DNA from 3 places in the Serratia plymuthica genome. Region 3 is predicted to be linked to each of the others. Evidence: predicted binding sites of a transcription regulator. Region 3 holds the regulator's gene; each other region holds the start of a gene.

Region 1 (10,559 bases), 500 kb from region 3:
CACCGCATTATCTGCAACGGCACGGCATACCGACAACGCTTGAGGAACTGCGGCAGCATCAATGCCTGGTCTCGACGGCGAGCCACGACGGCGAGAACTGGCGCCTGTTCGGGCCCCAGGGAGAAATAATGTTTCAGCCCAAGGGCCGAATGCGGGCGGATAATGGCGATGCGGTCAAACAATTTTGTATCGACGGCCAAGGCATCGCATTTCATTCCGCCGTGACGATGGCCGAATCGATACGTTTGGGGGAATTGGTGCAACTGCTGCCGCAATGGACAGGGAGAGAAACCGGGGTTTATTCCGTTTACCCGCCGGGGCCGGTGGGGCCGGCAGCGCGGGCGTTAGTCGATTTCCTGACCCTGAGATGGCAACAGGAACCTTGCCTGCAAACGCACAAAACAGCAGTTTAAGAAAAATCAGCGGGGCTTGGCCACAACCTTCGATAGCCCCGCCTTTTGCATGACGGGCACAAAGCCTGTACCGGCATCGGGGCACAGCAAGCCTGGTTCGAGACGCCTTAATATCCTGGATGACGCGTATCCCTGCCTGCGCGCGCGAAAACACATTTGTATTCACCACTACGATTATTTAAATAAATTAAATTTACACAAAATATTAATCACTCACAGACAGGCCTAAAAAATCATCGAATTTATCACCTGAGCGATAGAGAGAGACAATATTTACGTTAAACATCTCAACAAAAAAATAACCTCAGCCTGCGGGTGATAAACCATTATTCCCGTAGATTAAGTAAATGCGTTGCCTTTACTCTCTCCTTCAGGTCGAGTAGCCATTTTTATTGCTACGGCAGAACCTCATCACCCTAGATCCCACTCTACGATTAAAATTGTGATTCACCTCTTAAAACCCACAAGGAATCGGATCCTTTGTGTGTGGCAGGTCACTAAATCGTCAATCAGTCAGGGGTAACACCCTGACCAGACACAAAACAAACTATTTAATAAACAATTAATTAAGTTGATTATTATCCGGTTTTACGCCACGAGAAACCTGTATTGCATATAATTGTACATACAAGTATATGTAAACAAGAGGTTGCAATAGTGTGAACGCAACAAACAGCATCCCTCAGGTATCACTGGTGAAACTTTAACAATAAAAACATGCCACCCATCGAGAGAGATAGAGATAATGACGAACACTGTTGAAAACGGATTATCCGAGAAACGGACGATCGACAAGAAAACGATAAATTATAAAATCATCTTGGGTGCCAGTCTCGGTAATGGACTGGAGATTTTCGACTTTACCGTTTACAGCTTCTTCGCTGCCATTATCGGAAAACTGTATTTCCCCAGCGATACGGCCTACGGTTCTTTATTAATGTCGGTGGCCGTGTTTGGCGTTGGTTTTATTATGCGTCCGCTAGGCAGCATGGTGTTGGGTGCCTACGCCGATCGGGTCGGCCGTAAGGCTGCGATGTTAATGACCATTGTCCTGATGGGCGTCGGCACCGCGCTGATCGCCTTTGCCCCCACTCATGCGCAAATTGGCATTTTCGCGCCGATGCTGATCGTGGCCGGGCGCTTAATTCAGGGCTTTGCCGCCGGCGGTGAAGTAGGGTCGGCAACCACCCTGCTTCTGGAGTCGGCCGGAGCCAATCAGCGCGGGTTCTTTGTCAGTTGGCAGGCGATCAGCCAGGGTATCAGCGCTTTGCTCGGCGCCTCTTTCGGGCTGCTGTTGACCTATTTTCTGCCGGAAGAAGCCCTCTATTCCTGGGGCTGGCGCGTGCCTTTCATCATCGGCCTGCTGATTATTCCCGTCGGCGTGTATATCCGTAGACACCTGGAAGAAACCTATAACGGCGAGGTTATGGATCAAGAACGTCCGCCGGTCAACCCGGTCTGGGATGTGCTGCGCAATCACTTTAAGGACCTGCTGCTGGGGATGCTGATCATCATGTCCGGCACCGTGATGGTTTATATTGTGCTGCTGTATATGCCGACCTATATGATGCAGACCTATCATATTGCCGCGCCGACCGCCTATCTCTTCAGTTGCATTGCCTCCGTGGTGCAAATCGTCGCCGTTTATTTCGCCGGCCGTTATGTCGATCGGGTACAAAACTACAAAAGGCCGCTGCTTTTCTCTATCTTTGCCTCCCTGATACTGATTTATCCCACATTCTGGTTCCTGGGCGCCACACACTATCTGTGGCTGGCAATCCTCTTTCGCATCTTGCTGATCGGCGCTTTAGGGATCAATATGCTGTCTAGCACCATGCTGATCGTCTCTGCGCTACCGCGCCAGGTACGCGCTACCGGCACCTCGATGATTTATGCCTTCGGCGTTACGCTGTTTGGCGGGTCGGCGCAGCTGGTCGTCACCTGGCTGCTGGACGTCAGCGGCAATCCTATGGCACCGGCCTGGTATGTCACCGGCATGCTGACTATCAGCCTGATTGCCACCAGGGTGTTCAAGGAGCGGCACAAAAACTGACGCAATAGTCCTATTCCTGGAGCGAAAAGAAGTATGGATACCCCTTATAATTTGGCATTACTGACGGGCGCAGGACTGAGCGCCACTGCGGCCCTGGTGCATATTTGGGTGATCAAGGCGGGGCCGCGCGGATATCGCCTGTGCGGCGCCGGCGATCGCTTTATCCGCGCTTCCGAAGCCGGCAAGAAATTTCCGGCCATCGTGACCGCAGGTATCGCCCTGGTGCTGTTTATCTGGGCACTGTACGCTTTGGCCGGTGCCGGCATTATTGCGCCGCTGCCGTTGCTGCGCCCCGCGTTGTGCCTCATCACGTTTATCTATCTGTTGCGCGGCGTTGCCGGCCCCCTGGCGTTGCGCAATACCGGCCGCAGTCACGGATTCATCGTCATAAGTTCGTTGATTTGTCTCTGCCTGGGCCTGGTTCATCTGCTGGGGCTTGCGCAGCGTTGGAACGCGTTGGCATAGCTTTCCGTTAACGCGGGAATAACACCCGCTCTGCACCGCAGAGCGGGTCGCTGTCGATAGCGCGTTTGAAACCACATCGCTCAAACGGCTGGCTCAGGCATGATCGGCGTATCTGACCACGGTCAGCCGCTCTTCCTCAGCAGGGGAAACAAAGTAGCGGGTAAGCAGATCGAAGGTGTCTTCGCTTAGCACGAAAGGATGATCGCCCTGCTCGTTTCTCAGTTTTATCCGGCTCTTGCATTGCACATCGCTGACGTCCAGAAAATGCAGACAATGGCCAACACCGGCGGCGTCCGCCAATTGTCTGGCCCAAAGACGGCTTACCGGCGTGTTCATCGGAAAATCGAGCACCACCGACAGCCCATGACGCAGCAGCTGTACGATGTGTTCACTCAACGCCTGCCGCAGCCGGGCCGAATAGCGGACGTAATCCTGCAACCCGGCCATCTGTTGTTCATACAGCGTCGCCAGCCAGCTGTCCTCAACAATCAACAGCGTGTGTGGCTGCTGCGACAAGCGGTTTGCCAACGTTGACTTGCCTGAGCCGGCTTTGCCGCACATCAGATGTAAAACAGCCTGGGGGTGATTTTCCATGACGTCCTCCTGGGTGATGGCCAGCAGGAGGAGAGATTGCCCCGCCTTACTGGCGGGTTTTGGCTTGAAAGAGACGCGCTATCCCACCACTCTGAGAATGGTGATAATAATCTGCGCGAATACAAGCCGGTTTTTGTTCATCCACTATCAATAGAATAAAATCGGGAGTGCTGTCAACGGCAAAACCGGCTTTGCATCAATCTGCGTGATAGCCGCAGCTGTCCTGCGGCACTTGATCGCGCTGCTCCAAACCATAGTCGCGCACCACCTCAGCTACCCGCAGGCGATACTGCGCCAGCACATCATGGCGGCCACGCGCCTGCGCAGCCCGGTGCTGCTCGAGATTGCGCCACTGTTTTACCGCCTCCTCATCCCGCCAGAAGGACAGCGACAGTAACCGCTGCGGATCGGCCAGGCTTTGAAAGCGTTCGATGGAGATAAATCCGTCAATCTCCGCCAACAGCGGCTTTAGCTCTGCCGCCAGCTTAAGATAGGTTTCGCGCTGCCCGTCGGCGGCCTGCAGTTCAAAAATAACGGCAATCATAGGAAACTCCTGTCAGGAAGATTGCCCCTATCCTGACGCTGGACCTACAGCCATACTTCGCCTAATCTCGAATTATGAATGACATCGATATTGAAGATCGCCTGGCGGCACTGACCGCCGCTATCGCCGACCGCACTCGTGCGCGCATGTTGTGCCTGCTGATGGACGGGCGCGCCTATACCGCCACCGAGCTCAGCGCCGCCGTGGACGTCGCCGCCTCTACCGCCAGCGGGCATTTGGCGCGCTTGCAGGAACAGAGGTTGATCGCCTGCGTCAAACAGGGGCGCTATCGCTATTTCCGCCTGGCGGGGCAGCCGGTGGCCGATGCGCTGGAAACGCTGATGGCACTGGCCGGCGTCGAACGGCCGACGGTGAAAAGCACGGCCCCCACCTCGCTGCAATTCGCCCGTACCTGCTACGATCATATGGCCGGTGAAGTGGCGGTAAGACTGCATGACCGTTTGCATCAGTTGGCCTGGCTGGCGGGCGATGAAGACTACCGGCTGAGCGACGCGGGGCGGACGGCCCTGACGCGGTTGGGCGTCGACTGCACGCCTGCGCCTTCACGACGGCGCTTCGCCTGCGGCTGCCTGGACTGGAGCGAGCGCAAGGCTCACCTTGGCGGCGCACTTGGCGCAGCGGTGCTGAACGCTTTTATCGCGCGCGGCTGGATAAGGCGCCGGCTCGATAGCCGCGAGCTGCAGCTCACCGCCGCCGGCAAGAATGCGCTGAAAGCACATTTTGACCTCACGGTTTAACCCCGCAACACGTTAGCTTTGGTGCAATACTCAATAGGCAAACCGTCAACCCGAGGACTCTTCATGCTCGATCAAACCCAATTCCCCATCACCAAATTGTGGCCGGCACAGCACCCGGAACGGCTGCAGCTTTACTCGCTGCCAACGCCTAACGGCGTAAAAGTCTCCATCATGCTGGAGGAAATCGGCCTGCCGTATGAAGCGCATCTGATCGATATCGGCAAGAATGAAACCTGGACGCCGGAATTTCTGTCGCTGAACCCGAACGGTAAAATCCCGTCGATTATCGATCCCGATGGCCCAGGCGGCAAGCCGCTGCCGCTGTTCGAATCCGGCGCCATTCTGCTGTATCTGGCGGAGAAAAGCGGTCAATTCCTGCCGCAGGATCCTGCGCAGAGCTACGAAACCATCCAGTGGGTATTTTTCCAGATGGCCGCGGTCGGCCCGATGTTCGGCCAGCTCGGCTTCTTCCACCGCTTCGCCGGGCGTGAATACGAAGATAAACGCCCGCTGGAGCGTTATAAAAATGAATCCAAACGCCTGCTCGGCGTGCTGGAAAGCCGCCTCGAAGGCCGCGACTGGATCATGGGCGAGGACTACACCATCGCCGACATTTCGCTGCTGGGCTGGGTGCGCAACCTGATCGGTTTCTACGAGGCGCGCGAACTGGTGGAATTCGACAGTTTCCCACGGGTGGGGCAGTGGCTGGAGCGCGGTTTGGCGCGCCCGGCAGTACAACGCGGCCTGAATATTCCCGCGCGTAACGAATAATTTATTGCCTGGGATAGCCGCCGGCTATCCCATTTTCGCCCCCGCTTATCGTCATAAAAATGTCACACCTCTGCACTACTCTCCCTGCGTAACAAAATGATGCTATTTATGTTTTATTATTACGACAAGGAGCTTTCCCATGCTGCAGCCCGTTTCTTTGATCGCCGGCGCCGTGTTATCCGCCCTGCTTTGTTCCACCGCCTTCGCCGATGAAACACCGGCCAATACCGTCGGTTTTTCCGAGCGCGCGGCGCGCGGTAACATCGCGGAGCCGGGCGGCGCACGCCGTCTGAGCGGCGATCAAACCGCCGCGCTGAAAGCCTCGCTGTCTGACAAAACGGTCAAAAACGTGATTTTGCTGATCGGCGACGGCATGGGCGATTCCGAAATCACCTCGGCGCGCAACTACGCAGAAGGCGCGGGCGGCTATTTCAAAGGCATTGACGCCCTGCCGCTGACCGGCCAATACACCCATTACTCGCTGGACAAGAAAACCCACAAACCGGATTACGTGACGGATTCCGCCGCCTCGGCGACCGCATGGTCAACCGGCGTAAAAACCTATAACGGCGCGCTGGGCGTTGACGTCAACGGCAAGGACCAGCCGACGCTGCTGGAAATCGCCAAGGCGGCGGGTAAAGCCACCGGCAACGTCTCCACCGCCGAGCTGCAGGACGCCACGCCGGCCGCTCAGGTTTCGCATGTCACCTCTCGCAAATGTTACGGCCCGGAAGAAACCAGCGAAAAATGCGCCACCAACGCGCTGGAGAATGGCGGCCGTGGCTCGATCACCGAGCAATTGCTCAAAACCCGCGCCGACGTCTCGCTGGGCGGTGGAGCGAAATCCTTTAATCAGCTGGCGAAAAGCGGCGAATGGCAGGGAAAATCATTGAAAGACCAGGCAACCGCACTGGGTTATCAGTGGGTGGAAAACCTCGACGGCCTGAATGCCATCAGCGTAGCCAATCAGCAAAAACCGCTGCTCGGGCTGTTTGCCGCCGGCAATATGCCGGTGCGCTGGCAGGGCCCGAAAGCCTCGCATCACGGTAATATCGACCAACCGGCGGTCACCTGCGAGAACAACCCGGCACGTACGGCCGACATTCCGACGCTGGCGGCAATGACCGAAAAAGCGATAGACCTGCTGAAAAACCAGCAGAACGGTTTCTTCTTGCAGGTGGAAGGCGCATCGATCGACAAGCAGGACCATGAGGCCAACCCGTGCGGCCAGTTCGGCGAGACGGTCGATCTGGATGAAGCGGTACAGAAAGCGCTGGCCTTCGCCCGCGCCGACGGCAACACCCTGGTGATCGTCACCGCCGACCACGCCCACTCCAGCCAGATTATTGCCGTCGATGCCAAAGCCCCAGGCCTGACGCAAACGCTGACCACCAAAGATGGTGCGCCAATGACCATCAGCTATGGCAATTCGGAAGAAGGCTCTCAGGGACACACCGGCACCCAGTTGCGCGTTGCCGCCTACGGTCCGCATGCCGCCAACATCGTGGGCCTGACCGATCAGACCGACCTGTTCTACACCATGCGTGACGCCATGGCGATTAAGTAAGTTGGTTGCCAGGTAGCTCGCGCTGTCCCTTCTCCTCCTGAATATCAGGGGGAGAAGCGGCTCTAACAGGTTAAAAATGATCGATTAACGGCTATATTCCCCCTTGCGTCTTCACTTCGCGCCAACGCGCCCAGATGAAAGGATGAACCCTTGAAGTTGATTAGCCTGCCATTGACCACCGAACGCCTGCGGCTACGCCGCTTTACCCTTGCCGATCTCGGCGCCTACGCGGCTTATCACCGCCTGCCGGAGGTTTATCGCTATCTGTACGCCCCCACGCCGAGCGACGCTCAGCTGGAAGCGCTGCTTGCCCAGGCGGTGGCTTCGCGCTTCAGTGAGGATGGCGATATTTTTTATTGTGCGGTCACCTTGCGAGACAGCGGGGAACTGATCGGCGAAGTACTGCTGAAACTGGCCAACCGCGCGGCATTGCAAGGAGAGATCGGTTATATCTTCAACCCGGCCTACGCCGGTAAAGGCTATGCCGCAGAGGCGGTGCGTGCGGTGCTCGATCGCGGGTTCGGCGAAGTAGGTTGCCACCGCATCTTTGCCCGGCTCGATGCCGCCAATCAGGGCTCGATCGGCGTGGTCGAGCGGCTGGGCCTGCGCAAAGAGGCGCACCTGCGGCAAAACGACCGTTTCAACGGCGAATGGGGCGACGAGTTTATTTACGCCTTATTGAACGAAGAGTGGCAGCGCAGGCTGCCGTAGCGCGTTCTAGGCATCTGCCAGCACCTTCGCCGCCATTTGCTTATAGCTCTCCACCAGTTCGCGGCCCTCGTCGGGGCCGGTACTGACCGCCAGGCGCATCGTCGCTTCCCCCAGGTGCATCAGCAGAAAAGCGGCATTTTCAACCGCAACGGGATCCGCCTGCGGCCGCAAGCGCCGTATCGCCGCCGCCAGCAATGCACCGTTCAACCTGCTTTCCGCCACCTCTTCTTCGCGCAGCGTTTTGTTGGCCTGCGTCGCCGCCCAGATATCCCGCATGACGGGTTCGGCCATAAACAGGGCATAATATTCGTCAATCAGGCAGCCAAAAGCCTCGATCAGTCGAGGAAAGTCTTGTACCTGAGTTAAACACTGCTCAATGCATTCGCGCGCTTCCTGGTTATAACGCTGTGCCAGCACGCGCACGATAGCGGTCTTGTCCGGAAAGTACTGATACAGCGCCCCAATGGAAATACCGGCATTTTGCGCCACTTCGCTCATGCGCATCGCATCGCTGCCCTGCTGGGCTATCAGCGCGGTGGCGCAATCCAGGATCAGCGCCACCTTCTCGCGGCTCCGCGTCTGGCTGGGTTTACGCCGCAACGCGGGCGGATTTTTTTGCTTGTCATTCATCAGCATCGTCCTTTGAACCAAAAACTACCTTGACAATAATACGAGGGTTTATCATATTTACAAAACATGAGCATTACTCACATTTGGAGACGAACGATGGACAACAGCGATAAGACCTCACCGATACTGGTTTTAGGGGCTACCGGTAAAACCGGCAGCCGTGTAGCGGCACGTTTGCAACAGCAAGGCGTGGCCGTACGCCCCGGCCATCGTGGCGCCGCCATTCCTTTTGACTGGGAAGACAGCGGCAGCTGGCAACCGGCCTTACAGGATGTGAAAAAGGTGTATCTCAGTTTCCAGCCCGACCTGGCGGTGCCGGGCGCCATCGACACCATTGAACGTTTTTGCCGACAGGCGGCCACGGGTGGCGTGCAAAAGATCGTATTGCTCAGCGGGCGCGGAGAAGACGAAGCACGCCAGGCAGAGGAAGTGGTAGCGCGTAGCGGCGCGGACTGGACGATATTGCGCGCCAGCTGGTTTATGCAAAATTTCAGCGAAAGCTTTATTCTCGATGAGCTGCTGAACGGCACGGTTTATTTGCCGCCGGGCGAAATTCCAGAACCCTTTATTGATGCCGATGATATCGCCGACGCCGCAGTCGCCGCTCTCACCCAACCCGGCCACAGCAAGAGAGTATATGAGCTAACCGGCCCGCGACTGATGACGTTTGAACAAGCCATTAGCGAAATTGCCGCCGCCAGCGGACGCGAGATTCTCTATCGGCAGGTGCCGATAGCCGATTATGTCGGTTATCTGCGCGAAGCGCAGTTGCCGGAGGAGATGGTCAACCTGCTGGAGTATTTATTCAGTACGGTACTGGATGGGCGCAACGCGTCACTGACCGACGACGTTCAACGCAGCCTTGGGCGCCCGGCGCGTGATTTCGGCGCCTATGCCGCCGACACCGCAACCCGCGGTATTTGGCAGCCGCGCTAATCGGATGCCGGCCGCCAAAACGGCGGCCATTTTCTTTTTGTTACCGGCTACCCTTTGCAATTCATCGCTAAATATTGTGTGATAATGAAATATCGTTTAAATCAACGGCAATTAAACCCTGCTAATTTAACGGTTATATTTAACCCGCAATAATAAATGAATTATTCCTGCCCATATTTCTCTTTTTTTAGTTACAAAAGTAGTTTTTAACATTCTTGCAAACAATAATATCCCCTCAGTAACCTGAGTTGAACAATCCGCCTCCAGGCAGCCTGTAATAATCCACTTTTCGTTAAAGAAAACTATTAACAAAAAGACATTATCACTGCAATTCGGCTCATGTCTGGCGGTCTGTTTTGGCTTATTTCCAGGGTAACTCCCGATAAATTCTTTCACCTGCAATGAGTAGAATTTACACATAAGAGATTTGATTTAATGAGAAAATTACTCGTCCTGATCTTCTGTCTGAATCTGTTCGGCGTCACGCAACAGGCTGCGGCAGAAGAGAATAAGACCGTCGATGTGGTACTGATTGGCGGCGGCATCATGAGCGCCACCCTGGGGACTTATCTGCATGAGTTGGAGCCGAACTGGTCCATCGACATGTATGAACGCATGAACGGCGTTGCGGAAGAAAGTTCCAACGGCTGGAATAATGCCGGTACCGGCCACTCCGCTTTCGCCGAAATGAACTACACCCCGGAGAAAGAAGACGGCACCATTGATATCAGCAAAGCCGTGGTGGTTAACGAGTCTTTTGAAATTTCTCGTCAGTTCTGGTCTTATCAGGTAAAAAATAACGTCCTGAAAGATCCAAAATCCTTTATTAACAGCGTACCGCACATGAGCTTTGTCTGGGGTGACGATAACGTCAATTTCCTGCGCAAACGCTATGCGGCGCTGCAGCACAGCACCCTGTTCCGCGGGATGGAATACTCCGAAGACCCTAACCAGATTAAACAGTGGGCGCCGCTGGTGATGAACGGCCGCGATCCGGCGCAGAAAATTGCCGCGACCCGCATGCCGTTGGGTACCGACGTCAACTTTGGCGTGATCACCCATCAACTGGTGGATACGCTGACCAAAAATCCTAACTTCAAGCTGAACCTGAGCCATG
Region 2 (10,559 bases), 2.5 Mb from region 3:
GGGGCTGAACTGAAACGGCGCAGGCTCAGGCCAGAGCGCGTTTCTTTGGCAGAAAGATCTCCGCCAGCATACAGCGCGCGCCGCCGCCGCCGAGATCTTCGATAATATCGAGTTCCCCCAGCGCCAGCCGGGCGTAACCGCCAATCAGCGCCTGCTGCGGCGGCGTAAAACTGGCCCAGGCGCGGGTCGACATGGCGTAAACCGGGCTGCCGTCTTGGGCGCGCAGCTCCAGCACGTTGCAGGCGAACGCCTCCATCTGAGCGTAGCTGACGTCAATCAGGGTTTTGCCGCTACCTTGCAGGCTGGCGATCAGCGCGCGCTTTTGCTCCGGGTTACGCAGGCTTTCCAGGCAGAGAATGGCGTAGCGCTCGCCGACGCTCATCATCACGTTGGTGTGATAAATCGGCCGATTATGGCGATCTACGGCGTCGAACCAGACGATTTTGTAGCCGGAATGGCGCTCAAATTCGCGCCCCACTTCTGGAGAGCTGCGTGACGACAGACAGGAATAAGCCAACCTGTTAGGGTGATCCAGGATCAATGAACCTGTGCCCTCCAGAAAACGCCCGGCCCGTTCGTGGGCGGAAAGATCAATACGTCGTTCAATCACGAAATCATTGGCGAGCTGCGCGATAATATCCTGACGGCGTTCCCGTCGTCGGTTTTCCGCTTCCATCGGGAAAGTGAACAGGCTGCCGTCGCCCAGCAGCGCAATCCAGTTATTGGGAAACAATGCGTCCGGCGTTTCCTGCCCGTCGATATCATCCATCACCCTCACGTCGACACCGGCCTGTTGCAGAGCAACAACGTAACCGTTAAAGGCGATCAATGCCCCGGCCTCGTGATGTTGATGGCGCTGCGTGGCCTTCTGAAAAAAATTGCTGTGCTGGGTCTGTTTATTCGCGGCAAAACCGGAAGGCCGGATCATCAAAACGGATTGGGTGGTTTGCATGATATTTCTCACAGGGATCGGGGGAATGACGCGCCCCTATTATGGAAAATCAATTTGGCGCCAGGCAGTGTGAAAAATGACTAAATTGCTCTATATTTTTACAAATCGCCACCGCCAGCCGACACCTTGCCACCATGAATGATACCGATCGCCAGATCCTCGCGCTGCTGCGCGAAAACGCCCGCAGCTCGGTGACCGAGATAGCCAACAAGGTTCGGGTTTCACGCGCTACGGTGCAAAAAAGAATCGAGGCGCTGGAAGCGCAAGGGATCATTACCGGCTACACCGTTCGCGTGAAGCCTGGCGTGGAACATAACCGCATTCGCGCCTGGATGTGCGTGGCGGTGGAAGGCACCAAGGCGCAAAGCGTGTTGCAACAGCTGCGCGGCGAACCGGCGGTGTTCACCCTGCACACCACCAACGGCAAGTGGGACATTCTGCTGGAGATCCGTACCGACAGCCTGGAGAGTTTCGATAAGATTCTGGGGCGTATCCGGCGCATCGCCGGCATTTCCAACACCGAAACCAGCATCCAGTTGTCGACGCACAAGGCATAACGCCGTCAGCGGGAGCGGAACATCGCCTCCAGCATTTCCATTATCAGCGCCGCGTATCGGCCGTCGGGATCGAGCTCGGGGTCGAATACCGACAGCGTCATGCCGCAGCACAACGGATTTTGCAGCAAGCGCGCCACGATATTTTCCAGCCAGAGGCGATCGATACCGGGGCTGCCGGGGGAATCCACCGCCGGCATAATGGTTTGGTCGAGCACGTCCACATCCAGATGCAGCCAAAAGCGCCATTCCGGCTCGGTGGCCAGCATCTGTTCGATTTGCCGCACAATTTCCGCTTTGCCCATCCGATTGGCGGCGAAGACGTCAATGCGCGCAATTGCCGTTTGATTGATATCCGGCCAGGCAAAATCCGCATCCCGGCACTCACGCTCGCCCAGCTGTAAAACCTGCCGCTCCGGCACCAGCGGCCCTGTTACGCCAGGCCATTCAGTCAGCAGCGGTTCCCCGCGCCCGGTCGCCAACGCCAAATCCATCCCCGCCGCCGCACCCAGCATCTGCTGCGGATCGTAGTTGCCGGGATGACGGAAATCGCTGTGCCCGTCGATGTGCACCAGCGAAAGCGGCCCCGCACGGCGCGAACCGGCCAGCGCCCCCAGCAGAATCGAACAGTCGCCGCCGACCACCAGCGGGAACTCGCCGCGCGCCTGCACCGCAGCAATCTCTGCGGCCAACGTGATCGTAAAGGCGCGAATCGCGTGGCCATTACGTATGCGGGTACCGGGCTGCGCCGCCGGCGAATAGGTCGGCTGCGGCAACTCAGTGACGCCCCCCGCCCCCAGCCTTTGCGCCAGGCCATGTGCCATCAGCGCCTGCGGCGCTCGCCATGTACCGGGAACATGGCCCGGCCGTAAAGGGCGCAGCCCCAGATTGGTAGGTGCAAGAATAATATGCATGGCGAATACCCCGGATAAACTCTCTAAAAGTCAGCTTAGTCTATCCGGCTGCGCCGGGCCCGAGTTTTGCCTACGGCTGCCGCGTAGCCTTGTACCCGGCGGTTCCCGAATGCGACAAAGCCACGCCCTCCCTCAAGACAAATCTCTGCCGCCGGCCACCTGCCGCCATTAAAAGTGACAAGTGGTCGGGAATTTTCCCTGTTATTCATAAATCATGCACTTTTCGTTTGGCTATCGTTTGGTTGCGTAACATTACATTGTTGTTTTCGACAAGAAATGTAAAAAAATATATGAAAAAAGCACTGTTTGGTTGGGAACCAACAACGCCAGAAGCCTACAGGGAGGCCTATTTTCTCTTTGGGGGAAGTGTATGTACTCACCCTGACGTGCTGGACTTCTTGAGTCAGCGGCTTGTTTTTCCTGAATTCTATCGTTACACGAAAAAAGGCTCGGTTATATCTGCGGCCTTTTCTCTAAAGGGTAATCTTTCGCTTAAGGTAAGTGGATATCCCTTTTCTTTTGACGACATCATCATTCCGATTAAAAAAGGCAGCGGCAAGATTGTTATGCCTTTTAAAACCAAACAGTTATCTTCTTATCATAAAGGGGATTTTTATAACTGCATTCATTGGGAAAAGTTAAAAAGAAAGACATGCCTGGTCAAAGATGATTTTTCCAAAAAAACGCATAAAAAAAGATTAGCGGAGTTTGATAAATTCATAAGTAGCGGTGGGGAATGCTTGTCAATTGACAATTTTTCCGATAGGGAGCTGTCTGATATTTATATCTCGCTTTTCAAAAAAAGATGGGGGGATACATTAGAGTGTTATTCTGAGGAAGCCCTGTTGGCGGTCTTTAGTAAATTACGCCACCTGCTATTTGGTTATGTATTGTTGATAAATGGCAAGCCTTGCGCTTACGACCTGGTATTTAAAGCAGAATGCAGGGAGTGGATTTTCTTTGATTGCCATAATGGTGGCGTTGACCAAACCTATGCGAGCCTCAGCACAGGGAGTGTTCTTATGTATATGAACATCAAGTTGGCAAAAGAATTATGCAATCAAAAAGGCGTAAAGATGATTTACTCCCTGGGAATGGACAATCCAAGGTGGAACTATAAAAAGCAGTGGTGTGAAATAGTCACTCTGGGCCGAACATTGGTGCCCTGAAATCGCTCGCTGACCGAAACCTTCTGATACCCCCGGGCCTCACAGCATCCTCCCGACCCCCTGCGCCTGCGGATCGCTTGTCACCGGCCCGATGAGTATGACTGCGGAAGTTGGTGTCGGCGACGACGCCACGGGGGCAGTAGATACTCCGCGCCATTCATTAACGGCATGATGCCAATACCTACCGGCTGCGGAGTAACAATCAGCCTTGCTGCCCCTGCGCCGCCAGCGCCTGAGCGCAAGCCCAGGCCGAGCTCCAGGCCCACTGGAAGTTATAACCGCCCAGCCACCCTGTCACATCCACCACTTCACCGATAAAGTACAAACCTGGCACCTTGGCAGCTTCCATGGTCTTGGAAGAGAGTTCTTTGGTATCTACACCGCCGAGTGTCACTTCCGCCGTGCGGTAGCCTTCGGTGCCATTGGGCTGTACACGCCAGTTTTGTAATGTTTCCACCAATGCAGCCTGCTGCGTCGGGTTTAACTGTTTCAGCGTGGCTTCCGGCAATTGCCCCAGCGTCTGCAGGCACTCCACCAGGCGTTTCGGCAAGTGCAGCGCAAGAGTATTCTTCAGGCTTTGATTAGGGTGAGCCTGGCGTTGTTCATTGAGGAAGCCCGCCAGATCAAGCGCAGGAAGTAAGTTAACGCTCACAAACTCACCGGGCTGCCAGTAGCTGGAAAGCTGCAATACCGCCGGGCCGGACAGGCCGCGATGGGTAAACAGAATGCTTTCGCGGAAGCTGACGCCGTTTTCGGCGGTGATCACCGCCGGCACAGAGACGCCGGACAGCGTTTGCAGGTGTTCCAGCAGCGGTTTATGCAGGGTAAAAGGCACCAGCGCGGCGCGAGTCGGCAACACCTTGAGGCCAAATTGCTCCGCCAGCTTATAGCCGAACGGCGACGCGCCCAACCCCGGCATGGAAAGCCCGCCGCTGGCCACCACAAGTGAGCGAGCACTCACTTTCTCACCGTTGAGCGCCAGTTCGAAACCGCCTTCGGTTTTTTCCACGCCCAGCACTTCACTGCGCAGGCGCGTCGTCACCTGGCCCAGTTCGCACTCTTTAACCAGCAGCTCGACCACCTGCTGCGCCGAGTCATCGCAAAACAGCTGCCCCAGCGTTTTCTCGTGGTAGGCGATGCCGTAGCGGTTAATCAGATCGATAAAATCCCACTGGGTATAGCGCGCCAGCGCCGATTTACAGAAATGCGGGTTGTTCGACAGGTAGGCGGCCGGTTCGGTGTACATATTAGTAAAGTTACAGCGTCCACCGCCGGACATCAGGATTTTGCGTCCCGGTTTTTTGCCGTTATCGAGCAGCAGCACCCGACAACCGAGTTGCCCCGCCTGCGCGGCGCAAAACATACCCGCTGCGCCCGCACCTATTACCACGACATCAAACTGTTCCACCTGCGCCTCTTTCTGAATATCCCTTCATACCTGAAGCTGCAACTGCCTTGCTGCAACGCCAATTATTTTGGGTGTAAAAAACCACAATCGCGACAAAAGGCCGCCATATTACGCCGTTTCGCTACCGGTAACCGACAACTTTACGGCGGCAGATTGTAAAGCCATGACGCCGTCAACGCCATAGTAAGAAAATATTACAGCACGCTTATCAGCATAAGGTTCTGATATTTCATATCTTTGTCATGCCAGCGCCATCGTTTCGTCATATCCAAATCAAAAAAACGTCATATTTTCCTTTTCCCCGGCCCCGGTTGTCACGGATAATGCGCGGCGTTCATGTCCACAAACTGGCGTAACGCTTATGCTGCATTTGTTCGCAGGCCTGGATTTCCATACCGGCCTGATGTTAATTCTCGCATTGTTGTTCGTGTTGTTTTATGAAGCCATCAACGGCTTTCATGATACGGCCAATGCGGTCGCTACAGTAATCTATACCCGTGCCATGCGCTCGCAACTTGCGGTCGTGATGGCGGGCTTGTTCAACTTTCTTGGCGTTATGCTCGGTGGTTTGAGTGTTGCTTACGCCATTGTTCACCTGTTGCCTACCGATCTGTTGTTGAACGTCAGTTCAGCGCACGGATTAGCCATGGTCTTCTCCATGCTGCTGGCGGCGATTATCTGGAACCTCGGCACCTGGTATTTCGGTCTGCCGGCCTCCAGTTCCCATACGCTGATTGGCGCAATTATCGGTGTTGGTTTAACCAATGCACTGATGACCCACACCTCGGTGGTGGATGCGCTTAACGTCCCGAAAATGATCGGTATTTTCCTGTCATTGCTCATCTCGCCGCTGGTCGGCATGATGGTCGCCGGGCTGATGGTGTTTGCCTTGCGCCGCTATTGGAGCGGCAACAAGAAACGCCAGCGTATCCACATGACCCCTGCGGAACGCGAAAAGGTCGACGGCAAACGCAAGCCGCCGTTCTGGACCCGTATCGCACTGATCCTGTCGGCTATCGGCGTCAGCTTCTCGCACGGCGCCAACGACGGCCAGAAAGGCATCGGCCTTATCATGCTGGTGCTGATCGGCGTTGCGCCGGCCGGTTTCGTGGTCAATATGAATGCAACCGGTTATGACATCACCCGTACGCGCGATGCCGTGACCCACTTGCAGCAATATTACCAGCAGCACGGCGATGCCCTGTCACACGTGGTGTCCCTGACGCCGCTGGTGCCAAGCCCGGAGGATGAGGTTTCGCCGAATAAGCCGACCGAGTTCCACTGTGACAGTTCCCGCGCCATGCCGGCGATTGAGCTGACGCAGGGCCTGCTGAACAATCTGCAAAGTTACGATCAACTGACGGTAGAACAGCGCAGCCATCTGCGTCGCCTGCTGATGTGCGTAACGGATACCGCAGACAAGGTCGCCAAACTGCCGGAAACCTCCGCCGCGGACCAGCGTTTCCTGAAGAACCTGCGTCAGGATCTGCTGCAAACCGTTGAGTATGCACCGCTGTGGATCATCGTTGCGGTTGCTCTGGCGCTGTCACTCGGCACCATGGTTGGCTGGAAGCGCGTTGCCACCACCATCGGCGAGAAAATCGGTAAGAAGGGCATGACCTACGCTCAGGGCGTGTCGGCTCAGATGACCGCGGCCTTGTCGATCGGCGTGGCCAGCTACACCGGTATGCCGGTTTCCACCACCCACGTACTCTCTTCGGCGGTAGCCGGGACGATGATCGTGGACGGCGGCGGCGTACAGAGCAAAACCGTGAAGAACATCCTGTTGGCCTGGTTACTGACCCTGCCGATTTCGATTCTGCTTTCCGGTTCACTGTACTGGCTGGCGCTTAAGGTTATCTAAGCAGCTTGTTCCATGAGAAAGGCGGCCCGTTGTGGCCGCCTTTTTTTTGCCCGTAGCTGAGGGAAACCGCCCGGTTTAATACCAGATCATCAGCGCCAGCAGGCTGACGACCACCAGCCCGCACAGGGCGGAAGTCAGCATAAACTGCCCGCGCACCCGCTCACAACGGCGAATAAACTCCGGATCGTGATGCTCGACGTAGCGCTGCGAGAAAATGTAGCGCACCAGCCGCAACTGCTTGCTCGGCTGACCGTGGGCCGTAAAGAAACCGCCGCCATCGACGTATTGGTACAACAGCGGATCGCAGCCGCGCAACACCACCAGCAGCGCACGCAGAGAAGAGTAATACCGCACCATGTTTACCACACACACCACACACAAAGCCCAAAACAGCGCGACGGTACTGATCATGATTGCCCCCTCAAGGCGTTGTTATCCGCGGCGCTCCGCCGGGTCCAACTGCCCTACCTCGATGCCCATTACTGCGGGAGCCTACCGCTCCGATCCCCTTTTACCGCTCGGGCCGCGCATAACCCACAGCCTCTGAAACAAACCGTCGCCAGGTAAAGTACCCGTAGCGCGGACCGACTCAGAGAAGAAAGGGTGAGGCCCATATTCATTATTGTAGGTGAATGAAACGCAAACTGGCCTGAGCAGTAGATAAAATTTACCGCAATCTGGCTATTTGTCACCCATCGATGGGTTATAAGCAATAACCGCCCCTGCCCGCCACTCCCGGTCTTTTCCACGGCCGGAAGGGCATTTGAGGCTATACTCTGTTTAAGAACGCTTATGTTTCAAACGATCAAACCGCCAATAACCCCAGTAATGATAGGATTTTCAGCCCGGCGGGTGTAAAACTGGCAAGGGTAGAGATGAAGAGATTTTCTGATGCGGCACACTGTGATCGCCCCAACATATCATTGTGTTATCTGAATGATAAAATGCAGGTAAACCTAAAGCGCCAGGCTGGTACGCTGAAATGCCTGCTAACCCTTTAATCGGCATTATATGGAAGGAGTATTCTCATGGCTTACAAACACATTCTGATTGCGGTAGACCTGTCCCCAGAGAGCAAAATTCTGGTGGAAAAAGCCGTATCTATGGCGCGGCCGTACAACGCCAAAGTTTCCCTGATCCACGTAGATGTTAACTATTCCGACCTGTATACCGGCCTGATCGACGTTAATCTCGGCGATATGCAAAAGCGTATCTCCGAGGAAACCCACCACGCGCTGACCGAGCTTTCGCAAAATGCCGGTTATCCGATCACCGAAACCCTGAGCGGCAGCGGCGATTTGGCGCAGGTGCTGGTCGATGCCATCAAGAAATACGATATGGACCTGGTGCTGTGCGGCCACCACCAGGATTTCTGGAGCAAGCTGATGTCCTCTGCGCGCCAGTTGATCAACACCGTTCATATCGACATGCTGATTGTGCCGCTGCGTGATGAAGAAGAAAAAGACGCAAATTAAGTAAGCCCCCACAAACATAGCTTGCCCACGCCCGCCGCCGCGGGCGTTTTTCGTTCTGCCGTCATCACTAATCGCTTGATAATCAACCGCCCTCCAGTGATATAGTCGCTAAAGACACAACATCATCCCCCACACTTTATCCATACCAATATTTATAAAAACAATGGGGGAACATTAATGCTAAAAGGAGCTATCCATGGAAAATGCCGTCTCGGTAGAATCGTTTTTGTCCTCGCTACAACGCCATAATCCTCACCAGCCCGAATATTTGCAGGCGGTAAGAGAAGTGTTCACTTCGCTGTGGCCGTTTATCGAACGCAACCCGCGCTATCGCGAACATGCGTTGCTGGAGCGGTTGGTGGAGCCGGAGCGTGCCATCCAGTTCCGCGTCAGTTGGGTGGACGATCGCGGCCAGGTGCAGGTTAACCGCGCCTGGCGCGTGCAGTTCAATTCCGCCATCGGGCCGTATAAAGGCGGCATGCGTTTTCATCCGTCGGTAAATTTATCGATTCTGAAATTCCTCGGCTTCGAGCAGACCTTCAAAAATGCGCTGACCACCTTACCCATGGGCGGCGGTAAAGGCGGATCGGATTTCGATCCAAAGGGCAAAAGCCAGGCGGAGATCATGCGGTTCTGCCAGTCGCTGATGACCGAACTGTACCGTCATCTTGGCCCGGATACCGATGTGCCCGCCGGGGATATCGGCGTTGGCGGCCGTGAAGTCGGCTTTATGACCGGCATGATGAAAAAACTGTCCAACAACACCGCCTGCGTGTTTACCGGCAAAGGGCTGTCGTTCGGCGGCAGCCTGATCCGGCCCGAAGCCACCGGCTATGGGCTGGTCTATTTCACCGACGCCATGCTGCAACGCCACGGGCTGGGCTTTGAGGGAATGCGGGTCGCCGTTTCCGGCTCGGGCAATGTGGCGCAGTACGCCATCGAGAAGGCGCTGGAGCTGGACGCGCGCGTGATCACCGCGTCTGACTCGGGCGGCACCGTGGTCGATGAGGCCGGTTTCACCACCGAGAAGCTGGCTCATCTGGCGGAAATCAAGAATCAGCGTTACGGCCGGGTGGAAGACTACGCCCGTGAGCGCGGCCTGACCTACCTGGCCGGCCAGCAGCCGTGGAGCGTACCTGTGGATATCGCACTGCCGTGCGCGACCCAAAACGAACTGGATTTGGCAGCCGCACAGTTGCTGATCCGCAACGGGGTTAAAGCTGTGGCCGAGGGCGCCAATATGCCTACCACCATTCAGGCTACCGATGCGTTCCTGGATGCCGGCGTGCTGTTTGCCCCCGGCAAAGCCGCCAACGCCGGCGGCGTGGCCACTTCCGGGCTGGAGATGGCGCAGAATGCCGCACGCATCAGCTGGCGGGCAGAAAAAGTGGATGTACGTTTACAACATATCATGGCGGATATCCACCAAGCCTGCGTCGAATACGGCGGTGAAGGGAAGCAAACTCACTATGTGCATGGCGCCAATATCGCCGGGTTCGTCAAGGTTGCCGACGCCATGCTGGCACAGGGTGTGCTGTAACCCGCCCTTAAGGTGATCTTGCTCACACCCCCGTTAAATGCTTCAATGCCGGGCTCGCCTGCCGGCATTTTTATCGCCCCAAAACGCCATTCCCACACCCACAAAGTTGCACATATGTAAATAAATATGGTTTATTTTGTTAAATAAATGATGATTTCACGTAGTAATATTACCACCGAAAGATTATTAAACATTTAATTAACATTAAAACCGCCATAATTTTACTTCAATGTGCGTGGATCACATTTCCCCAACTTCGGTTACGTCCCCCCTTCCATTCCTTTGTAATCTGCACTGGTGGAAAAACAGCCACCCCTACAGATAAAAAAGGTACAGCGAAATGAAATTTAACCTCGCATTATTAAATGCATGTGTGGTTTCTGCGTGCATGTTATCGACAACACCTGCTTTTGCCGCTGAAAAGTACGAGATCGCCGTGGTTGCCAAAGTGACCGGCATTCCCTGGTTCAACCGTATGGAAGTGGGCGTAAACGACGCGGCCAAAAAGCTCGACGTCAACGCTTACCAAACCGGGCCTTCCACGCCAGACCCGGCCGCACAGGTCAAAGTGATTGAAGACCTGATCGCCAAAAACGTTAACGCCATCATCGTGGTGCCAAACGACGCCAAAGTGCTGGAACCGGTGCTGAAAAAAGCGCGCGAGAAAGGCATCGTGGTACTGA
Region 3 (10,559 bases):
GGTACGCGGGGTGGCGAACAGCGGGCCAACCGCCAGATAACAGACCGTCGCCAGCAGCAAACCGGCGCTGCGGCCAATCGGCGTGCTAAGGGCGTCGATACCGCCGCCAACGCGCGCCAGAGCGATCACGGTTATCACCGGCAAACCGACTGCGGTGATCAGAAAGCCGATTGCAGCGGTCCAGACGTGCTCACCGGACTGTAAACCGACCATTGGCGGGAAAATGATGTTCCCGGCGCCGACAAATAAGGCAAAGGTCATAAAACCCAGTGCCATAATATCTTTTGACGTTAAACGATGACTCATAAGATGTCGTGTTGCCTGTTCAAATGAAAAAAAGTACCCGATATCGTGGTGACCTAACGCCCCCACCCGGTTGTCGGCTTACCCTTTCATCGCGAGATCAATAAGAGCAAAAAACGCATGACGTCCGGCGTTTTGTCCTTATTCGAAATAGACCACTCATGATGTTGGGCAGAGTTTTATAAGTTATATACCCAAGATAATTGGAGTTGCATCACAACAAAACCACGGGTTTTGTCGAACAGCGCTGGCGCTGGCCCCAAGGGGGCGAGGCTTTGCCGAGTAACGCGACGGCAAAGGCGCTTATCCGATAGGCTTACTGAGGTAAGTGGTTCGGGTAAGTGAGCGCAGCCAACACAGAGGCAGCTTCAAGCATGACGGGTAAAATGGAGGTTTAGTCCGACAACGGGGGCTAAGTTAAACGTTTATAGCGTTGAAAGGCAAGGCGTGCGACAAAAACCAGAGCTATCGACCAGATAATCTTTTGTCACCAGTCGATCATATTGGCTATCAATAAATATACACTACATGATTTGTATCATTTTTAAGCGACGCATTCACAAACCGTGAAACATCTGGCGTAAGACCGCGCGAAAACGCCAATAAAAGGTCGGTTTCCGCGCGGTCTGAACGGGTTCTCGGGACTTACCAAACCTCTCGGGCAATATTCACCACGCTTTGCAGTTTATTCCACTGCTGCTGTTCGCTCAGGCTATTGCCCTCTTCGGTCGAGGCAAATCCGCACTGGGTACTGAGGCACAGTTGGCGGCGATCGACAAACTGCGCGGCCTCCTCGAGGCGCTGCTTCACCTGTTCCCGATCCTCCAGCTCGCCGTTTTTGGTGGTGATCAAGCCCAGCACCACCTGCTGTTTACCGGGTTTGATAAAGCGCAGCGGCTCGAAACCACCGGAGCGCTCGTTATCGTACTCCAGGAAGAAAGCGTCGATATTCACCTGGCCGAACAGGATTTCCGCCACTGGCTCGTAGCCACCTTCGGAGATCCAGGTAGAGCGGAAATTACCGCGACACACGTGCAAACCGATAGTCAGATCGTCCGGCTTGCCGGCGATCGCGGTGTTCAGCACGTCGGCATAAATCTTCGCCAGACGATCCGGATCCTCGCCGCGCTCGCGGATCTGCCGCCGTTGATCGTCCGAGCACAGATAAGCCCAGACGGTGTCATCCAGTTGCAGGTAGCGGCAACCGGCATCATAAAACGCCTTGATCGCATCGCGGTAGGTCTGCGCCAAATCGTCAAAATAGGCTTTCAGATCCGGGTAAACCTGGCTGTCGATCGCCTTGCGCCCGCCGCGGAAGTGCAGCACGCTCGGGCTGGGAATGGTCATTTTCGGCACCGCATCGCCGGCCGTCGCCTTCAGGAAACGAAAATCCGCCAGCATCGGGTGCTGGGGGTTAAAACCCAATTTGCCGACCACCTTGATGCTGCGCGCCCGGGTTTGCACGCCGTTGAACTGGATCCCCTGCTCCGCATCATAACCTTCCACGCCGTCCAGCCCTTCCAGGAAGTCGAAATGCCACCACGCGCGGCGGAATTCGCCGTCCGTCACCACCGCCAAACCGAGGTCTTTCTGTTTTGCCACCGCCAGACGAATCTGCTCGTCCTCAACCGCCCGCAGCCGGGCGGCATCGATTTCACCCTGCTGGAATTGCTGGCGAGCGGTTTTCAGCGCCGCAGGGCGCAACAGACTGCCGACAACGTCAGCGTGAAAAGCATGGTTGCAATCGCACATATTTAAACTCCCGGTGACAGGCAAAGGATCGGGCCTCTTTGCTTCAATGATTGACAGTGTGAACTATTACGTCAGGTTATAATGGACATCCAGACGTCTAAACACTTATTGAGAGGCATCCTGTCATGCCGATTGCCGGGCGGCAATGGAAGAATTTTCATTGGCGTTGAGAGAAATTCATGTTGGACGCCGTGCAACGTCCGGAGGCAGGTTATTTCAGGCCCAGCGCCAGGCGGGTTTTACGCAGCGTGTCGGGTGGCAACGGCAAGTAACCGTCATGGCTGACCCGTTTTTGCCCGTCATCGGACAAGACGCGATCGAGAAAGGCGGCGGTCAGCGGCTCCAGCGGTTGGTCGGGAGCCTTGTTGATGTAAATGTACAGGTAGCGCGACAACGGATAGCTGCCGTTGCGCACGTTGGTATCATTGGGGAAAACATAGTTTTCGCCCGACTCAGCCAGCGGCAGCAGGCGCACGCCGCTGGCGCGAAAGCCGATGCTGGCATAGCCAATGCTGTTCAGCGAACCGGCCACCGCCTGCACCACCGAGGCCGAACCGGGCAGCTCATTGACCCGCGGCATAAAGTCGCCGCCGCACAGCGCGCGCAGTTTGAAGTAGCCGTAGGTGCCGGAGGCGGAATTTCGCCCGAAACGCTGCAGATCGCGCTGTTGCCAATTGCCGGTCAGCCCCAGTTCACCCCAACGCGTCAGCGGCCGGCTTTCGCCGCAGCGCCTAGTGGCGGAGAAAATGCGATCGAGCTGCTGCAGGTTCAGGCCACGCAACGGATTGTCCTGATGCACCAGCACCACCAGCGCATCTACCGCGACCGGCACGGCCAGCGGCGCATAGCCATAGCGATGTTCGAACGCCGACACTTCCGCCGCCTTCATCGGCCTGCTCATTGGCCCAAGCTGCGCCGCCCCCGCCGCCAACGCGGTAGGTGCGGTTGAAGAACCGGCGGCCTGGATCTGCAGATTGACGTTAGGGTAGTGCTGACTGAAGTCCTGCGCCCACAGCGCCATCAGGTTCGCCAGCGTATCTGAGCCGACGCTCGACAGGTTGCCGGACAGCATCCCGTCCGGCTGCGCCAGTGCGCCGCGGCTCGCCAGCAGCGCCAGGCACAGCAACAACCATCGGGTAATTCGGATCATGCCAGCCTCTCGCGCGTTAATTTTTCACCGCATTCTCTGATAAAGCTGCAGGAACAATCAACCGGTTAGGCAAGGTAAAGATGAAACGGGTGCCGATCCCCTGCTCGCTGAGGATCTCCAGCCGCGCATCGTGGTGGCTGAGCGCATGCTTGACGATCGCCAACCCCAGCCCGCTGCCGCCGGTCTGGCGTGAACGGGCTTTATCGACGCGGTAGAAACGCTCGGTCAGGCGCGGAATATGTTCGGCGGCGATGCCCGGCCCGTTGTCGCTGACCTGGAACTGCGCGCCGTTTGGCGTCTGTTGCCAGCTCACCTCAATATTGGTGCCCTTCGGCGTATGATTGACGGCGTTATACACCAGATTCGACACAGCGCTGCGCAGTTGGTCATCGTTGCCGAACACCTTGAGCTGCTCATTCACCCGGAAGCTAATCTCGTGGTTGCCGCCACTCAGCGACTGCGCCTCACGCTGCAACACCCGCAGCATCAGCGGAATATCGACCCGCTCGTTCATATCGACGTTAGGTGCCGCCTCAATGCGCGACAGCGTCAGCAGCTGTTTGACCAGCCCGTCCATGCGCCGGGTCTGCTCCTGCATGGTCCCCAACGCCTTGCCGCGCAGCGAGCCGTCCAGCTCCTCGTCGCTCATCATCTCCAGGTAGCCCTGCAATACCGTCAGCGGGGTACGCAGCTCATGGCTGACGTTGGCGAAGAAGTTGCGGCGCGCGCCTTCCAGCTGGCGCATTTGGGTGACGTCGCGCGCCACCATCAACAGTTGCCCTTCCGAATAGGGCATCACGCGGAACTCGACGTAGTGCTCGTTATTGAGTTGCAGCGTCAGCGGCCGGGTGAACTCCTGCCGTTGCAGATAGTGGCTGAACTCCGGGTAACGCAGCAGGTTAAGGATGTGTTGGCCGTTGTCTTCCGGCCAACGGAATCCCAGCAGATGTTGCGCCAGCCCATTGCACCAGAAGATATTGCCTTCAACGGTGGTCATCACCACCGCATCGGGCAGCGATTCCGCGCCGCTGCGAAAGCGTTTGATCAACAACGCCAGTTCACGACGACGACGACGGTTGCGCTGCTGCATCTGGTACAGGCCGTAAAACAGCGGTTCCCAGCTCCAGCGCCCGGGCGGCGGCGTCATGCTGCGATCGACCCACAACCAGTGGGAAAGTTTGAGTTGGTTGTAGAAATTCCATACCAGCGCCGCCAGCACGGCGGCCAGCAGCAGCCAGGGCAGATAGCCGAAAATCAGCCCCAGCAACAAGGCAGGTAAACAGAAAAGAGCCAGCTCCAGGGCCAGCCTCTTCCAGGAAAGGCGTTCTAGCACAGCATATTCTCCAGCGCGACGCGATCAGTAACGCGTTGAGAATCGGTAGCCGGTGCCCCGAACGGTTTGAACCATTTTGTCATGACCAGTGGTCTCTAACGCCTTACGGAGCCGGCGGATATGCACGTCAACGGTGCGGTCTTCCACATAAACGTTAGTGCCCCAAACGTGATTAAGCAACTGTTCGCGGCTATAAACACGTTCCGGATGGGTCATAAAGAAATGCAGCAGTTTGAACTCGGTCGGCCCCATATCCAGCGCCTGTTCATTAGCCATTACGCGGTGTGACGAAGGGTCCAGGCTCAGCCCTTGCATTTCAATCACTTCTTCCACCGCCATCGGTGAAATGCGGCGCATTACCGCCTTGATGCGCGCCACCAGCTCTTTCGGCGAGAACGGCTTGGTAATGTAATCGTCCGCACCCACTTCCAGACCGCGCACCCGGTCTTCTTCTTCACCGCGCGCCGTCAGCATCATCACCGGAATATCGCGGGTCAGCGCCTCGCGCTTCATGTGTTTGATAAACTGGATACCGGAACCGCCGGGTAACATCCAGTCGAGCAACACCAAATCAGGGAACGGCTCAGACAGGCGCGTCACGGCGCTGTCATAATCCTCGGCTTCCAACGGTTGGTAACCATTCTGTTCCAACACAAAGCACACCATCTCACGGATCGGCGCTTCGTCTTCCACCACCAGTATGCGTCTTGCCATCGTCAATCCTGCCAATGTGTTAGCGATCACAGTTGATTGCGGGCGCCATTATGCGTCAGTTTTGTGACACTTTTATGAAAAAAACAGCCTGTTATAGCCAGTAAGCATAGCGATTATTTCCAGCTTCAAAGAAAAATCATTCAGTTGTCATAATCATTGCGTCACGACAGGAGAGTCTGCCCCCTTTATAATCACCGCCATCAGCTTATCGCCCCGGGAGTGTCATGCGCCTGATCCACACCTCTGACTGGCATCTTGGCCAGTACTTTTTCACCAAAAGCCGCGCCGCCGAGCACCAGGCTTTTTTACGCTGGCTGATCGAGCAAATAGAGCAGCAACGAGTGGATGCGCTGATCGTCGCCGGGGATCTGTTCGACACCGGCTCGCCGCCAAGCTATGCCCGCGAGCTGTATAACCGCTTTGTGGTCGAGCTGCAGCGCACCGGTTGCCAGCTGGTGGTGCTGGGCGGTAACCACGACTCCGTGGCAACCCTGAATGAATCGCGTGAATTGCTTTCCTGCCTGAATACGACCGTGATCGCCAACGCGCAGACTGAAATCGAACAGCAAATCCTGGTCCTGAACCAACGCGACGGCCAACCGGGTGCGGTGCTGTGCGCCATCCCGTTCCTGCGCCCGCGTGACCTGCTCACCAGCCGCGCCGGCGAATCGGGTGGGCAAAAACAGCAGGCGCTGCAAGAGGCGATTGCGGAACACTACCGGCAGCTTTACCAGGCAGCCTGCGCGCGTCGCGACGCGCTCGGTCTGGCGCTGCCTATCGTTGCCACCGGCCACCTGACCACCGTGGGGGTTACCACCTCCGATTCGGTGCGCGATATTTACATCGGCACGCTGGATGCCTTCCCGGCGCAGGCGTTTCCGCCGGCCGATTACATTGCGTTGGGGCATATTCACCGGGCGCAAAACGTCGCCAAATCCGAGCATATCCGCTACAGCGGTTCGCCTATCCCGCTCAGTTTCGATGAGCTGGGCAAACCCAAAAGCGTGTTTATGGTGGATTTCGCCGAAGGCGCCCTGCAACAGGTCACCGCACTGGATATCCCCAGTTTCCAACCGATGCAACTCATCAAGGGCGATTTGGCGCAGATCGAACAACAATTGCGGCAGTTCGCCGATTATCGGGGGGAACTGCCGGTGTGGCTGGATATCGAAGTGGCCACGCAAGACTATCTCAGCGACATTCAACGCCGTATCCAGCTGCTGGCGGATCAACTGCCGGTGGAGGTGGTATTGCTGCGCCGCAGTAAAGAGCAGCGCCGCCAGGCCATTGAACAGCAGGACAAGGAAACGCTCAATGAACTGAGCGTCGATGAGGTCTTCGAGCGGCGGCTGGCGCAAGAGACGGAAATCACAGAGCCCCGCCAACAGCGGATGCGCCAAATGTTCCATCAGGTGGTCGAGGCCGTACGGCACAACGACGAGGAGCCGACCCAATGAAAATCCTGAGCCTGCGGCTGAAAAACCTCAATTCATTGCAGGGCGAGTGGAAGATCGATTTCACCGCTGAGCCTTTTGCCAGCAATGGGCTGTTCGCCATCACCGGGCCAACCGGCGCGGGCAAAACCACCCTGCTGGATGCCATCTGTCTGGCGCTGTACCACCAGACACCGCGCCTTAACGTGACGCCCAGCCAAAATGAGCTGATGACGCGCCACACCGCCGAATCGCTGGCGGAGGTCGAATTTGAGGTCAAGGGCGTCGGCTACCGCGCCTTCTGGAGCCAGCGCCGCGCCAAAAACGCGCCGGACGGCAACCTGCAAGCGCCAAAGGTGGAACTGGCACTGCGTGAAGACGGTAAAATCCTGGCGGATAAAGTCCGCGACAAGCTGGATTTGACCGCCGCAATCACCGGGCTGGATTTCGGCCGCTTCACCAAATCGATGATGCTGTCTCAGGGGCAATTCGCCGCCTTCCTCAATGCCGATGCCAATGACCGGGCCGAACTGCTGGAAGAGCTGACCGGCACCGAGATTTACGGCCAGCTTTCCGAACGGGTTTTCGAGCAGCACAAACAGGCTAAAGCCGATCTGGACGCCTTGCATCAACGCGCCAGCGGCATTGAACTGCTGAATGACGAACAGCGTCAGCAACTGGAGAACCAGTTGGTTGAGCTGAGCGCGCAGGAAACCGCCCTCAGCGAGCAGGCCCGGCAACAGCAACAGGCACTGAACTGGCTGCAACAGTGGCAGCAAACGCAGCACCGGCAGCAGGAATACCAACGCCAGTTGGCCGTCGTGCAACAGGAGCTGGCGGCGGCCGAACCGCAGTTGCAGCAGTTGGCGCGCAGCGAACCGGCGGAGAAATTGCGGCCGCTGCATAACGATCGTCACCGCTGCCGCAGCGAGCAGCAGGCGCTGCAACAGCAGATCGCCCAAATGGCGCAGCAGCAGGAGCATCAGCTTGCGCAGATGGCGCCATTGCAGCAGGCGGTGGAAAAAGCGCGCGCCGAGCAGCAGGCGCAGGCCGAACGCCAGCAGACTCAGCAGCGGCTGATCGACGAGCAGGTCGTCCCGCTCGACCACCAGATTGCCCAGTTGCAAAAAACGCAGACGGAATTGCAGCAGGCGTGCGACAACGCCGCCCGCCAGTGCCATCAGCAGAAAACGGATCTGGAGCAGTTAAACGTTCAACGCAGCCAACTGACCGCGCAGGCCGGGCAGCATCAGGAGACGCTTAACGGCCTTACCGCAGCGCTGATGGCACGGCAACAACAGCAAAATGCGCTGGAAGCGCAGTCACCGCTGGCGGCGCTGCGCCAGCGTCAGGCCGCGTTGGCCGAACTGCGCCCGGCACGCCAGCAACTGTTCACCCTCTCCTCGCTGTTCCGCCAAACCAATGAGCGGCTCGAACAACAGCGCAAAGAGTTTACCGCCCGTCAGGCACAGCTTGGCGAACATGAGCAACAACTGGAAGAAACGCGGCGGCACTACAAGCAGCAAAAAGCGCATCAGTTGGACGTGGAAAAAGCCCTTGAGCTGGAAAAGCGCATCGTCAGCCTGGAAGCCGAGCGCGCGCTGTTGCAAAGCGGCGAGCCCTGCCCGCTGTGCGGCTCCGCCAGCCATCCGGCCGTTGAGCAATATCAGGCGGTAAAACCCTCCGAGACGGCATTGCGCCTGGCGGAAATGCGCGTCAAAACCGAGGCGCTGTACACTCAGGGCACCGAACTGCGCACCCGTTGCGAAAGCCTGAAGGAACAGCAACAGCGCCAACAACAGCAAATAGCGCAGGACGAGCAGCAACTCGCCGCCCAGCGCCAACAGTGGCAAAGCCTCAGCGCGCCGCTGGCGTTTGATTTCGATCTGCACGATGCCGAGCGCCTGAGCCAGTGGCTGAATGCCTGCGACAACGAAGAACGCCAGGGCCAGCAATGGCTGGCGCAGCACGAACAGGCAGCACAGGCGGTACAGCAGGCGAAAGATGCGCTGGCCGAACTGCAGGCACGGCAGCAGCAAGCACAACAGCAACACGCGTTGCTGGACGAACGCTTTACCCTGCTGGAAAAAAACCACGCCGACGCGCAGTTGCAACAACAGCGTCTGCAACAGCAGTGGCAAGAGGGCGAGAAAACCCTCGGCGAACACCGCGCGCAGCGGCTGGCGCTGTTTGGCGAACAACACATTCCGCAGGTGCGCGAACAGCTGCGTGCCCAACAGGCCGCCTGCGAGCAGGCCAGCCATCAGGCGGCGGAACAATGGCAGAAAGCTCAGGAGCAGCGCGATCGCCTGGCCGGCCAGCTTGCCGGCTTGCAACAACAGCAGCAACGGCTGAGCGAGAGGTTGCAACAGGCAGAACAAACCTGGCTGGAAGCACTGGCCGCCAGCGAATTCAGCGACGAAGCCGCATTCAGCGCCGCGCTGTTGGATGACGCACAACGCCGGCAATTGCAGCAGCATAAAGAACGGTTGCACCAGCGGCAGGTGGAGGCCAGCGCCCTGCTGGCACAAGCGGTTCAGACGCTGGAACAACAGTGGCAACAGCGCCCGGAGGAGGTGGATGAAGCCCAGACCGACGCACAAGCCCTGAGCCAGAGCCTGGAGGTGCTTGCGCAGCAGTTGAAAACCTTGCAATTGCGCCAGGGCGAAGTGCGCAACCAAGTGGAAAGCGACGCCGCACGCCGCCTCAATCAGCAATCGCTGTTTGAGCAAATCAGCCAGAGCCAGCAGCAGTACGATGACTGGAGCTACCTCAATCAGCTGATCGGCTCCAAAGAAGGCGATAAATTCCGCAAGTTTGCCCAGGGGCTGACGCTGGATCATCTGGTATACCTGGCCAATAATCAGCTTGGGCGGCTGCATGGGCGCTACCTGTTGCAACGCAAAACCAGCGATGCGCTGGAACTGCAGGTGGTGGATACCTGGCAGGCGGACGCGCTGCGTGACACCCGTACCCTGTCCGGCGGCGAAAGTTTCCTGGTCAGTCTGGCATTGGCGCTGGCGTTGTCTGACCTGGTCAGCCACAAAACCAGCATCGACTCGCTGTTCCTCGACGAAGGCTTCGGCACGCTGGATGCGGAAACCCTGGATACCGCGCTGGACGCGCTCGACAGCCTGAATGCCTCCGGTAAAACCATCGGCGTGATCAGCCATGTCGAAGCGATGAAAGAACGCATACCGGTGCAGATTAAGGTGAAAAAGGTCAACGGACTGGGGATCAGCCGGCTGGAACCGCAGTTTCGGCTGGAAAGCTAGGTCGGCAGTTGCCGCCACCGGCGCGGACCTATGCCAAACCATCTCCCCTTGGCGGTCAAGAAATCACCAGAAAAGCGCATGCTCGCCCCCTGACTGCTCACTTTTGGTGCGCGGTCAGGCGGTGGACTTCTCGGTTTGATTAGTAGCCGTTAGCGGCTCACCCGCGCGGGCGGACAGGCATTGTCATGGCATAAAACCTGCAACGTTGTGGCTGGATACCTTCTTTATCAGCGCAGGCGGTTTTTTCGAGCGGGAGAACGACATGACAATGCAACTTAAACCTACCCTGGGCACCCTGCATCTTTGGGGTATTGCCGTCGGGCTGGTGATTTCCGGGGAATATTTTGGCTGGAGCTATGGCTGGGGTGTGGCGGGGACGCTCGGTTTCCTGATCACTACCCTGATAGTGGCGACCATGTACGGCTGTTTTATCTTCAGCTTTACCGAGCTGACCACCGCAATCCCTCACGCAGGCGGGCCTTTCGCCTATAGCCGCCGCGCCTTTGGCGAAACCGGTGGCCTGATCGCCGGGCTGGCGACGCTGGTGGAATTCGTGTTCGCGCCACCGGCGATTGCCATGGCGATCGGGGCTTACCTCA

The links. Region 3 encodes PhoB, which activates phosphate uptake and scavenging genes when phosphate is short. Its sites were predicted from a motif close to CTGTCATAAAACTGNCNNAT; they were not measured.
Positions count from the first base shown of each region.
Region 1: the regulator PhoB is predicted to act here: its motif matches at 5,647-5,666, upstream of phoA (alkaline phosphatase).
Region 2: the regulator PhoB is predicted to act here: its motif matches at 5,334-5,353, upstream of pitA (inorganic phosphate transporter PitA).

Region 1 covers NZ_CP068771.1:1,305,931-1,316,489, reverse strand. The annotation lists gene JK621_RS06310 (LysR family transcriptional regulator) at 1-413, shown strand, start outside; gene JK621_RS06305 (MFS transporter) at 1,159-2,466, shown strand; gene JK621_RS06300 (hypothetical protein) at 2,500-2,931, shown strand; gene JK621_RS06295 (AAA family ATPase) at 3,025-3,525, opposite strand; gene JK621_RS06290 (antibiotic biosynthesis monooxygenase family protein) at 3,722-4,069, opposite strand; gene JK621_RS06285 (ArsR/SmtB family transcription factor) at 4,144-4,827, shown strand; gene JK621_RS06280 (glutathione S-transferase N-terminal domain-containing protein) at 4,891-5,598, shown strand; gene phoA (alkaline phosphatase) at 5,738-7,165, shown strand; gene JK621_RS06270 (GNAT family N-acetyltransferase) at 7,316-7,876, shown strand; gene JK621_RS06265 (TetR/AcrR family transcriptional regulator) at 7,883-8,506, opposite strand; gene JK621_RS06260 (NAD(P)H-binding protein) at 8,603-9,442, shown strand; gene mqo (malate dehydrogenase (quinone)) at 9,878-10,559, shown strand, end outside.
Region 2 covers NZ_CP068771.1:3,745,327-3,755,885, reverse strand. The annotation lists gene JK621_RS17485 (helix-turn-helix transcriptional regulator) at 1-13, shown strand, start outside; gene ctlX (citrulline utilization hydrolase CtlX) at 26-952, opposite strand; gene JK621_RS17475 (Lrp/AsnC family transcriptional regulator) at 1,087-1,509, shown strand; gene JK621_RS17470 (arginase family protein) at 1,515-2,420, opposite strand; gene JK621_RS17465 (transcriptional regulator) at 2,711-3,589, shown strand; gene JK621_RS17460 (NAD(P)/FAD-dependent oxidoreductase) at 3,792-4,997, opposite strand; gene pitA (inorganic phosphate transporter PitA) at 5,359-6,861, shown strand; gene uspB (universal stress protein UspB) at 6,937-7,272, opposite strand; gene uspA (universal stress protein UspA) at 7,890-8,336, shown strand; gene gdhA (NADP-specific glutamate dehydrogenase) at 8,533-9,876, shown strand; gene JK621_RS17435 (autoinducer 2 ABC transporter substrate-binding protein) at 10,217-10,559, shown strand, end outside.
Region 3 covers NZ_CP068771.1:808,233-818,791, reverse strand. The annotation lists gene brnQ (branched-chain amino acid transport system II carrier protein) at 1-306, opposite strand, end outside; gene JK621_RS03850 (cobalamin-independent methionine synthase II family protein) at 949-2,055, opposite strand; gene JK621_RS03845 (PstS family phosphate ABC transporter substrate-binding protein) at 2,267-3,205, opposite strand; gene phoR (phosphate regulon sensor histidine kinase PhoR) at 3,222-4,538, opposite strand; gene phoB (phosphate response regulator transcription factor PhoB) at 4,563-5,252, opposite strand; gene sbcD (exonuclease subunit SbcD) at 5,477-6,709, shown strand; gene sbcC (exonuclease subunit SbcC) at 6,706-9,960, shown strand; gene eat (ethanolamine permease) at 10,223-10,559, shown strand, end outside.